Regions from separate parts of the Variovorax trehalosi genome, predicted to be linked through region 2. Evidence: riboswitches for the same ligand, from Rfam matches in the RefSeq annotation. Region 2 holds a riboswitch; each other region holds the start of a gene.
The links. A riboswitch is a leader RNA that binds a small molecule or an ion and turns the genes downstream of it on or off. The one in region 2 is predicted to bind glycine.

Region 1: linked by a shared signal. The riboswitch ahead of gcvT (glycine cleavage system aminomethyltransferase GcvT) and the one ahead of ACSFA7_RS18670 (D-amino acid dehydrogenase) in region 2 are both predicted to bind glycine.
Region 3: linked by a shared signal. The riboswitch ahead of ACSFA7_RS23740 (ABC transporter substrate-binding protein) and the one ahead of ACSFA7_RS18670 (D-amino acid dehydrogenase) in region 2 are both predicted to bind glycine.

Annotation. Positions count from the first base shown of each region.
Region 1 covers NZ_JBPJZG010000001.1:595,623-598,889, reverse strand. The annotation lists gene ACSFA7_RS02815 (hypothetical protein) at 1-274, shown strand, start outside; gene ACSFA7_RS02810 (ankyrin repeat domain-containing protein) at 336-713, opposite strand; gene ACSFA7_RS02805 (hypothetical protein) at 723-1,151, opposite strand; glycine riboswitch at 1,334-1,408, shown strand; glycine riboswitch at 1,429-1,540, shown strand; gene gcvT (glycine cleavage system aminomethyltransferase GcvT) at 1,590-2,759, shown strand; gene gcvH (glycine cleavage system protein GcvH) at 2,801-3,172, shown strand; gene gcvP (aminomethyl-transferring glycine dehydrogenase) at 3,222-3,267, shown strand, end outside.
Region 2 covers NZ_JBPJZG010000004.1:683,336-686,602, reverse strand. The annotation lists gene rfbB (dTDP-glucose 4,6-dehydratase) at 1-875, opposite strand, end outside; glycine riboswitch at 991-1,083, shown strand; glycine riboswitch at 1,095-1,210, shown strand; gene ACSFA7_RS18670 (D-amino acid dehydrogenase) at 1,301-2,602, shown strand; gene ACSFA7_RS18665 (FIST signal transduction protein) at 2,613-3,267, opposite strand, start outside.
Region 3 covers NZ_JBPJZG010000006.1:380,825-384,091, reverse strand. The annotation lists gene ACSFA7_RS23750 (NADP-dependent isocitrate dehydrogenase) at 1-105, opposite strand, end outside; gene ACSFA7_RS23745 (ABC transporter ATP-binding protein) at 255-899, opposite strand; glycine riboswitch at 1,050-1,174, shown strand; gene ACSFA7_RS23740 (ABC transporter substrate-binding protein) at 1,337-2,923, shown strand; gene ACSFA7_RS23735 (ABC transporter permease) at 2,949-3,267, shown strand, end outside.

The sequences.
Region 1 (3,267 bases), on a different contig from region 2:
CACGACCACGGCCGACAACTTCGACGGCAAGCGCTCGCTGGCCACCACGCGGATGTTCCTGTTCGACATCTGCGAGCGCATGTTCGTGCGGCGCGACCCGAAGTTCGCCCTGCAGATGCGCGACGCCCTGCGCGAAGCCCGCGACCGCGAGGCGATGCTGACCATTGCTGCGCTGATGCTCAGCGAAATCGAGAAGACGGCCGGCGCCGAGCGGGCCGAATCGCTGCGCGAGCGCATCGAGCGGCTGCTGCCGCCGGCGGAAGTGGTGCATTGACGCTGCATCTGCGCTTCCACTTCTGACGATCTGGCATCTCCCGGACACCGTGAAGATTCGGTCAGATTTTTCTGGATTTGATTTCTACTTTCTCGGGCGGACCATCGTCCACCATGACCCATTCCAGACGGTCGTTGAATATCTCGCGATATCGGTCATTGTTCGAGACATTGGCCTCGTTCATTTGATCCGGCATATCCCGGGCGCAAATTCCACTCCTGTTTGGCGTGCTGAACTCAACCCGGCAATGAGCAATCAGCAAAACCTCTATCGCACGAACTTCCGTGGTCTTGTTGTGGCGGGCAGCAATATGCAGCAAGGTATCTCCACATATGTCCACGGCTTTTGCATTTCCATTCAGATCATGTTTGAAAAAATGATGAACTGCGTCGACGTCGCCGGCAATGATCGCCGGCGTGATGGCTGCAAAACTTGGCATTGAATGCCATCAGCCGTTATTAACGTGGTCGCCACCTGCCGCGAGCTTTTCGTAGGCCTTGCTCTTGTCCGGCGCGCCTTCGAGCGCGGCGATGAGCCACGGTGGTTGCCGGCCTTTTGTTCCGCCTGTCCAGGTCGCGCTGGAATTGGGATCCTTGTAGACGGTGCCCTTCACATAGGCCTTGGCTTCCGATACACGACTGCCATTGGGTGAACGCGTACGTTTTGCTTCCGATTTGTCGTAGGGGTCGAGCGCGGATTTGCCCTCCGCAATGCTGAAGCCGGCTGCTTCGAGTTTCTTCGCATAGGCATCGGCCAGCACCTTCAATTCTTCTCCGCGCTTGGCCTGCAATGCCAGTTCCAGTTGGGCCCGTTCATCGTCCATTTCCTGGATGCGCTTCTGGATATCCGCGAAGCTCATATTTCTGGCATCTGTCATTCTTTGCGTTCCTTTGGGGATGTGTTGATGTGCCCAATATGCTAGTGCCAAAAGAAGAGGCTCACCAGACGGATTTGTCCAAGCCTTGGTGCGGTTTTGCCGCACCGCACTGATGACACCGAAATCCCGCGCAAACGTCTTGAGCTCCGACGTCGGGCGATTCGTCCACTACACTCGGCAGGGTCAGGAGAGAGCCCCGCGCGACGGGGCCGCCGAAGGCGCAGGGGATCCCCGAACGCTCAGGCAAAAGGACTGACAAGGCGCCGGTTCACACCGGCGTTTCCTTGCTGGAGAGAGGCCGTTGCATGCTTGCATTGCACCGGCCCACCGAAGGAGCAAACCCCGATCGTGGGGCGAATCTCTCAGGTAAAGCGGACAGCAGGGGTGGCCCGTGGCGTTGCAGCCATGGATTTCGACTGCCCCTTTGGAGTGCCTCCGGTGACTTCTCCCGCTTCCGACGCCCAACTTCTCAAGACACCGCTGTACGACCTCCACGTGGAGCTCGGTGCCCGCATGGTGCCCTTCGCCGGCTATTCGATGCCCGTGCAGTACCCCTCCGGTTTGATGGCCGAGCACAAGCACACGCGCGATGCGGCCGGCCTTTTCGATATTTCCCACATGGGCCAGCTGCGCCTGGTCGGCCCCGACGCCGCCGCCGCCTTCGAAACCCTGATGCCCGTCGACGTGATCGACCTGCCCGCCGGCAAGCAGCGCTACGGCCTGCTGCTGAACGACGAGGGCGGCATCCTGGACGACCTGATGTTCTTCAACGAGGGCCACGGCTCGATCTTCGTGATCGTGAACGGCGCCTGCAAGGCGGCGGACATCGCGCACATCCAGCAGAAGATCGGCACGCGCTGCGAGGTGCAGCCCCTGCCCGACCACGCGCTGCTCGCGCTGCAGGGCCCGCAGGCCGCAGCCACGCTGGCGCGCCTTTCGCCCGGCATCGAGCGCTTCGTGTTCATGACGGGCGGTGCGGTGCAGATCGGCGGCATCCCGGCCTTCGTCACGCGCAGCGGCTACACGGGTGAGGACGGCTTCGAAATCTCCGTGGCCGGCAAGGATGCCGACGCCCTCGCCCGCCTGCTGCTGGCGCAGCCCGAGGTCAAGCCCATCGGCCTGGGCGCGCGCAACTCGCTGCGGCTGGAAGCGGGCCTCTGCCTCTACGGCAACGACATCGACACCACCACCACGCCCGTCGAAGCCTCGCTCAACTGGGCGATGCAGAAGGTGCGCCGTGCGGGCGGTGCGCGCGAAGGCGGTTTCCCGGGCGCGGCAAAGATCCTCGCCCAGCTCGCTGCCACCACCGCAGGCGCGGCCGGCCACACCGACCACGACACCCTCAAGCGCAAGCGCGTCGGCCTCGTCGCGCTGGAACGCATTCCGGTGCGCGACGGCACGGTGCTGCAATCCTTCGAAGGCCAGGACATCGGCATCGTCACCAGCGGCCTGCTCGGCCCGAGTGCCGACCGTTGCGTCGCGATGGGCTACGTGGCCACCGCGTTCTCCGAGCCCGGCACGCGCGTGCAGGCCATCGTGCGCGGCAAGCCGGTGCCGATGGAAGTCTCGACCATGCCCTTTGTGCCGACCCGCTACTACCGCGGCTAGGCTCTGCCACTTATTCAATTTTTTCCACGAGGAGTTTTCCCATGAGCATCAAGTACACCAAGGACCATGAGTGGGTCTCGGCCGAAGGCGGCGCTGCCACCGTCGGCATCACCGTGCACGCGCAGGACGCGCTGGGCGACGTCGTGTTCGTCGACCTGCCCGAAGTCGGCAAGACCTTCGCGCAGGGCGAAGTCGCCGGTGTCGTCGAATCGGTGAAGGCCGCGGCCGATGTGTTCATGCCCGTCTCGGGCGAGATCACCGAAGTGAACGAAGCGCTGCGCGCCGACCCGTCGCTCGCCAACAGCGACCCGCTGGCCAGCGGCTGGTTCTTCAAGGTCAAGCTGAGCGAGCCCGCGCAGTTCGACGCCTTGCTCGACGCCGCTTCTTACGACAAGTTCGCAGCCGAATCCTGATCCACCGCGTTCCCCCGCCTTTCCTTCTTCTCCTCAAGCCTTCACCGCCATGCCGATTCCCGCCCTTCCCTCTTTGCAAGAACTAGAGAACGCCG
Region 2 (3,267 bases):
CCGGGGCGGTCGGTCACGTAGGTGATCTGTTCCTTGTACGGCTTGCCGCCGGCCTTGGGGCTCAGCTCGTCGAGCAGCGCGCAGACGGTGTTGACGATCTCGATGTTGGGCTTCTCGTTCCAGCCGCCCACGTTGTAGGTCTCGCCGAGCTTGCCGGCTTCGAGCACGCGGCGGATGGCGCTGCAGTGGTCCTTCACGTAGAGCCAGTCGCGCACCTGCATGCCGTCGCCGTACACGGGCAGCGGCTTGCCGGCCAGGGCGTTGACGATCATCAGGGGAATGAGCTTCTCGGGGAAATGGAACGGCCCGTAGTTGTTCGAGCAGTTGGTGGTGACCACCGGCAGGCCGTAGGTGTGGTGCCAGGCGCGCACGAGGTGGTCGCTGGCGGCCTTGCTGGCCGAGTAGGGGCTGTTGGGCTCGTACTTGTTCTCTTCGGTGAAGGCCGGGTCGGTCTTGGAAAGCGAGCCGTAGACCTCGTCGGTCGACACGTGCAGGAAGCGGAAGGCCGCCTTCTGGTCGGCGGGCAGCGCATTCCAGAAACCGCGTACGGATTCGAGCAGGCGGAAGGTGCCCAGCACATTGGTCTGCACGAAGTCTTCGGGGCCGTGGATCGAGCGGTCGACGTGCGATTCGGCCGCGAAGTTGACCACGGCACGCGGCTTGTGCTCGGCCAGCAGGCGGTCGAGCAGCGCGCTGTCGCCGATGTCGCCCTGCACGAAGATGTGCTTCGGGTTGTCCTTGAGGGACGCGAGCGTCTCGAGGTTGCCCGCGTAGGTCAGCTTGTCGAGATTCACGACCGGTTCATCGCTCTGTGCGAGCCAGTCGAGTACGAAATTGGCGCCAATGAAGCCTGCGCCGCCGGTTACCAGGATCATGAGGTCCCCTGTTGTTGTCGAACGATCGCCGTCCGGCGAATGAACGGATGATTATCCCATCGGCCCAAGGGGCCGAACCCCGGGGTTGGCGCATCGCCGGTACCCACCTACAATCGCCCCCACTGCAGGAGAGCGGGCCACCCCGGTGGCCCTACCGAAGGCGCAAACTCCCATAAACGCTCAGGTCGGCCCGAACAGGGGGTCAGTACTGCATCACATCAAACGCCGTCTGGAGAGCCATCGCACCCGCAGGGATCGCGATGCACCGAAGGAGCAAACCCGTTGCAAAAGTGCAACAGGTGAATCTCTCAGGTACCGAGGACAGGGGGAGCGGCAACTTGGACGGCGGGCGTCCGGTTGCTTGCTATTGAATCAATAGCACACCACGCCCGCCATTCAAGCGCTGCACCTCAAAGGTACTTGCAATGCGCGTGATCGTTCTTGGCGCCGGCCTGCTCGGCGTGACCTCGGCTTACTACCTCCAGCAACTCGGCCACGAAGTGACCGTGATCGACCGGCAGGCCACCCCGGCCGCCGAAACCAGCTTCGCCAACGGCGGGCAGATCTCGGTGAGCCACGCCGAACCGTGGGCCAATCCCAGCGCACCGCTCAAGGTTCTGCAGTGGCTGGGCAAGGAAGACGCGCCGCTGCTCTTTCGCATCCGCGCCGACATGCGCCAGTGGCTCTGGGGCCTGCAGTTTCTGCGCGAATGCACGCCGGCGCGCACGAGGCACAACATCGAACAGATCGTGCGCCTGGGCACCTACAGCCGCGACATGCTGCAGCAGTTACGCCGCGACACGGGCCTCAGCTACGACCAGCGCACCCAGGGCATCCTGCATTTCTATACGACGCAGAAGGAGTTCGACGGCGCCCTCGCGCCCGCCGAGCAGATGCGCGCCCTCGGTTGCGAACGGCTGGTGATCTCGGCTGACGAGGCGGTGAAGATCGAGCCCGCCCTCGCCCACATCCGCCCCCAGCTGGCCGGCGCCACCTACACGGCTGAAGACGAATCGGGAGACGCCAACCGCTTCGCGCGCGAACTGGTCGGCCTCGCGGCCGCGGCCGGCGTGAAGTTCCTCATGAGCCACACGGTGACCGCGCTGCGCGAAGCCGGCGGCAGCATCGACCACGTCGAGGCGACCGACAACGAAGGCCGCTTCCAGCGCATCCGCGGCGACGCCTTCGTGCTGGCGATGGGTTCGCTCAGCCCGCTGTATGCGGCGCCGCTGGGCATCCGCCTGCCGATCTATCCGGCCAAGGGCTACTCGGTGACGCTGCCCGTCAAGGACGCCTCGAAGGCGCACCAGGTCTCGCTGACCGACGACGAGTTCAAGCTCGTGTTCTCGCGCTACACGTCCGAATCGGGCGATCGCCTCCGCATCGCCGGCACGGCCGAGCTCAACGGCTACGACCGCGACCTGAACCGCGTGCGCTGCGAAGCCATCGTGCGGCGCGTGGAGGAACTGTTCCCCGGCGCCGGCGACACCGAGCAGGCCCAGTTCTGGACGGGCCTGCGCCCCGCGACGCCGAGCAACGTGCCGATGATCGGCAAGACGAAGCTGCCGAACCTGTACCTGAACACCGGCCACGGCACGCTCGGCTGGACGCACGCCTGCGGCTCGGGCAAGTCGATCGCGCGGATCGTGAGCGGGCTTGTGCCGGAGGTGGATTTCGCGTTCACGGGCATGCTGGCGCCGCAGCCGCGCGTGCTGCAAGCAGCCTGATCGCGACCCGTCAATCCTTGCTGGTGAACACCGTCAAAACGCCGGTGTAGCCATACAGGTGATGCCGGGCGATTTCGCCCGCGGCGAAGAAGCCGACCAGCGGCACATCGCCCAGCGCGTGGCGCACGATCTGCAGCTCGGCGCCGGGCGCGCCGAAGTGCGGACCACCGCGCCCTGAACAGCTCACATACACCGCGCCCGCGATGCGGCGCGCGGGGTGAGGCGCCGCCTCCGCTTCGCCGGCGGCCACGGCACGGGCGGTGGCCAGCGTCTGTTCTTCGGGCTCCAGCTCTTCGCGAATCTCCGCGCAGATGCGCATCAGGTCCGCCCGCGCGGCCTGCGCATTGCGGCGGCAGAAAGTCAGCCGCATCCCAGCCTCGGCCGTGTCGGCGATCGCGATGCCGCGGCGCGTCGGGTCCAGGCCGATGATGTGGCGCACCAGCACGTCGGCGCCCAGGTCGCCGGTGCGGCGCACGCCGTCGCTGCCCGCGTCGGCCAGGCCCACCAGCGTGTTGCGCACCGCGTCGATGGCCTCCTGCGGGCGGTCGAGCGAGACCTGCAGGTCGGCCAGCAGCACGTCGAGCGCGGGCTCGCCGTCGAGCTTGAGCAGGAGGTTGCCGTCGGCCTCGGTGATCTCGCGCTCGCGCACGCCCGAGCGCAGCGGC
Region 3 (3,267 bases), on a different contig from region 2:
GGCCGGGGCCGTGAAGGCGCGCACGATGGGGAGGAACGCGTAGGTCGCCAGGAGGGGCGCCTCGTCGGTCAGGGTGTAGACGATGGTGGGTTGCTTCGTGCTCATGCGCTTGCTTCCGTAAAGCTGAGGGGGTCGGGGTGGCGGGAACTCCCGCCGAAGACTCCGGCGGGATCTGACCGCCGGAATCCGCGATTGTCGCCGGGCGGCGACCCGCCCGGACAGCCGGCGGGGTTATCTCCCCGCGCAAGGCTCTGTCAATGGAGGGGCAGCTCGATCGTGGCGGCCAGCGGAACCTCGTCGATCCGCGCGGCGCTGGCGACGAGGAGGGCACGGCCCGGCTGGCCTGCCAGGTCGGCCAGTGCGCTCCAGAGGCAGCGCACCGAGCCGGCGTCCAGCGCCGCGGTCGGCTCGTCCAGCAGCACCAGCGGGCGGCCCGAGGCGAGGGCGACGGCCAGCCACACCTTGCGCTTCGAACCCGTGGAGAGCATGTACATCGGCTTGTCGAGGTGCGGGGGCAGCGAAAAGCCCTCTACCAGGGCCTGCCAGAGGTCTTCGTCGAAGTCGGCGTCGCTTTCGCGGAGGGTTGCGGTGCAGGCTCGCGCGGTGACCTGGTCGAAGCGGTCGGTGGCCGGGTCGACGAAGAACACGTTGCGGCGGTAGCCCTCGGGCGAGGCGTGGAGGCTCGTGCCTCCGACCGTCAATTGGCCTTTGGTCGCCGGCAGCACGCCCGCGATCACCTGGAGCAGCGCCGACTTGCCGGCGCCGGTGTCGCCGTACAGCAGGGTGACGCCGGGGCCGATGGAGGCGTTCCAGCCGGCGGCAATCGCGGGCTGGTCGGGGTAGGCGAAGCCGATGTCCTGAAGACGGAGGACGGGTAGGGGCGAGGGTGCATTGTTCACGAGGCGAGGTTTTACCTCATCGAATGCGTGGCCGAGTGGCACGTAATCTGCTTGAAGGAAAGTCATCCAGGAGAAATGCCGGCTCGATGCTTCGAGTTAGTGCATTACCGAAGGCGATAGCCCAGAACGCTCAGGTCCCAAGACTGGATATTTACTAACGCTGGAGAGCGTTGCCCGGAGCCGGTAGAGGTTCCGAGGGCAGCCGCCGAAGGGGCAAGCCATGCGCGATGGGCGCGCATGGTGAATCTCTCAGGCCAAAGGACAGCAAGGGCACTCGCGCTACGGCGCGGGCTGCCCTTGTTCGCTTCTGGAGCCTTGTTGTCATGACTTCCATTTCGAACGCCTCGTGCACCACGGTCATCGGCTTTGCCATGGCAGTGCATGCGCGTGGCCGAAGCCTTGCATTCCTTCTTTCTTTTTTCAACCGGAGAACCGACATGCTGTCCAAGAGAAACCTGATGAAAACCATCCTCGCAGGCGCGGTGTTCGCGGCCGCTGCGGCATCGAGCCTTGCGCAGGATGCGGGCAAGGTGCTGCGCCTGGTGCCGCAGTCCGACCTGAAGATCCTCGACCCGATCTGGACCACCGCCTTCGTCACGCGCAACCACGGCTACATGGTCTATGACACGCTCTTCGGCGTGGACGAGCGGGGCAAGGTGCTGCCGCAGATGGTCGACAAATACACGACCAGCGCCGACGGCAAGACCTGGAACTTCACGCTGCGCAAGGGCCTTGCCTTCCATGACGGCAAGCCCGTCACCTCGGACGACGTGCTCGCCTCCCTCAAGCGATGGGGCCAGCGCGACGGCCTGGGCCAGAAGATGTTCACCGCGCTCGACAAGGCCGAGACCGTCGACGCCAACAGCTTCAGGCTGGTCTTCAAGGAGCCCTTCGGCATGGTGCTCGATGCGCTGAGCAAGCCTTCGTCGAACCCGCCTTTCATCATGCCGGCGCGCGTGGCCGCCACGCCGGCCGACAAGCAGATCGACGACGCCACCGGCTCTGGCCCCTACATCTTCAAGAAGGACGAATACCGCCCCGGCGAAAAGATCGTCTACCTGAAGAACACCAAGTACGTGCCGCGCACCGAGGCGCCTTCCGGCACGGCCGGGGGCAAGAACGTGTACGTCGACCGCATGGAGTGGATCGTGCTGAAGGACGCGCAGACGCAAGCCAATGCGCTGGCCAACGGCGAGGTCGACATGATCGAGTGGGTGCCCTCCGAGCAGTACACCGCGCTCAAGAACAACCCCGCCGTCACGCTCGACAGCCCCGTCTCGAAGGGCTCGTTCGCGCTGCACCTGAACCACCTGATTCCGCCCTTCGACAACCCGAAGATCGCGCAGGCCGCCTTCATGGCCATCAACCAGGAGGCGCTGATGCGCGCCCAGTTGGTGCACAAGGAACTGTACAACAGCTGCGCCTCCATCTACCCCTGCGGCTCGGCCTTCGCGTCCGACAAGACCGGCTACTTCACCGGCAAGCCGCAGTTCGAGAAAGCCAAGGCGCTGCTCAAGGAGGCAGGCTACGACGGCAAGCCCGTGGTGCTGATGTACCCGGCCGACTTCGCGGTGCTCAACAAGTTTCCGCCGGTGATGGCGCAACTGCTCAAACAGGCCGGCTTCAACGTCGACATGCAGTCGATGGACTGGCCCACGCTGGTCACGCGCCGCGCCAAGAAAGACCCGGTCGACAAGGGCGGCTGGAACCTCTTCATCACCGGCTGGGGCATTGCCGACAACATGAACCCGATGTTCTTCGCGCCGCTGACCGGCAATGGCGAGAAGGGTTGGTTCGGCTGGGCCACCGACGACAAGCTGGAACAACTCAAGTCCGACTTCCTCGCGAGCGCCGACGAACCGAAGCGCAAGGAACTGGCCACGGCCATCCAGCAGCGCGTGTACGACACCGGCATCTATGCGCCCATCGGCGAATACAAGCCGCTCACGGCCTACCGCAAGGGCGTGGTGAGCGGCGTGGTGCGCTCGCCGGTCGGCGTGTTCTGGAACCTGAAGAAGAACTGAGACAGCTGGAATCAGGGAGTCACCCATGCTGCTCTTTCTTGCACGTCGCATTCTCTCGACCGTTCCGGTGCTCGTCATCGTCGCGCTGATCGTGTTCCTGATGCTGCGGCTCGCGCCCGGCGACCCGGCTGCCGCCATCGTGGGCGACAGCGGCACCAGCGAGAACATCGCCCGGGTGCGCGAGCAACTGGGGCTCAACCAGTCGCTGCCGGTGCAGTTCTTCCACTGGAGCGTGCAACTGCTGCAGGGCAACCTGGGCGAGTCGTACTTCATGAAGAAAACGGTGGTGGAGCTGATCGGCCAGCGCATCGAGGCCACCGTGTCGCTCGCGGCGGTGACGCTGG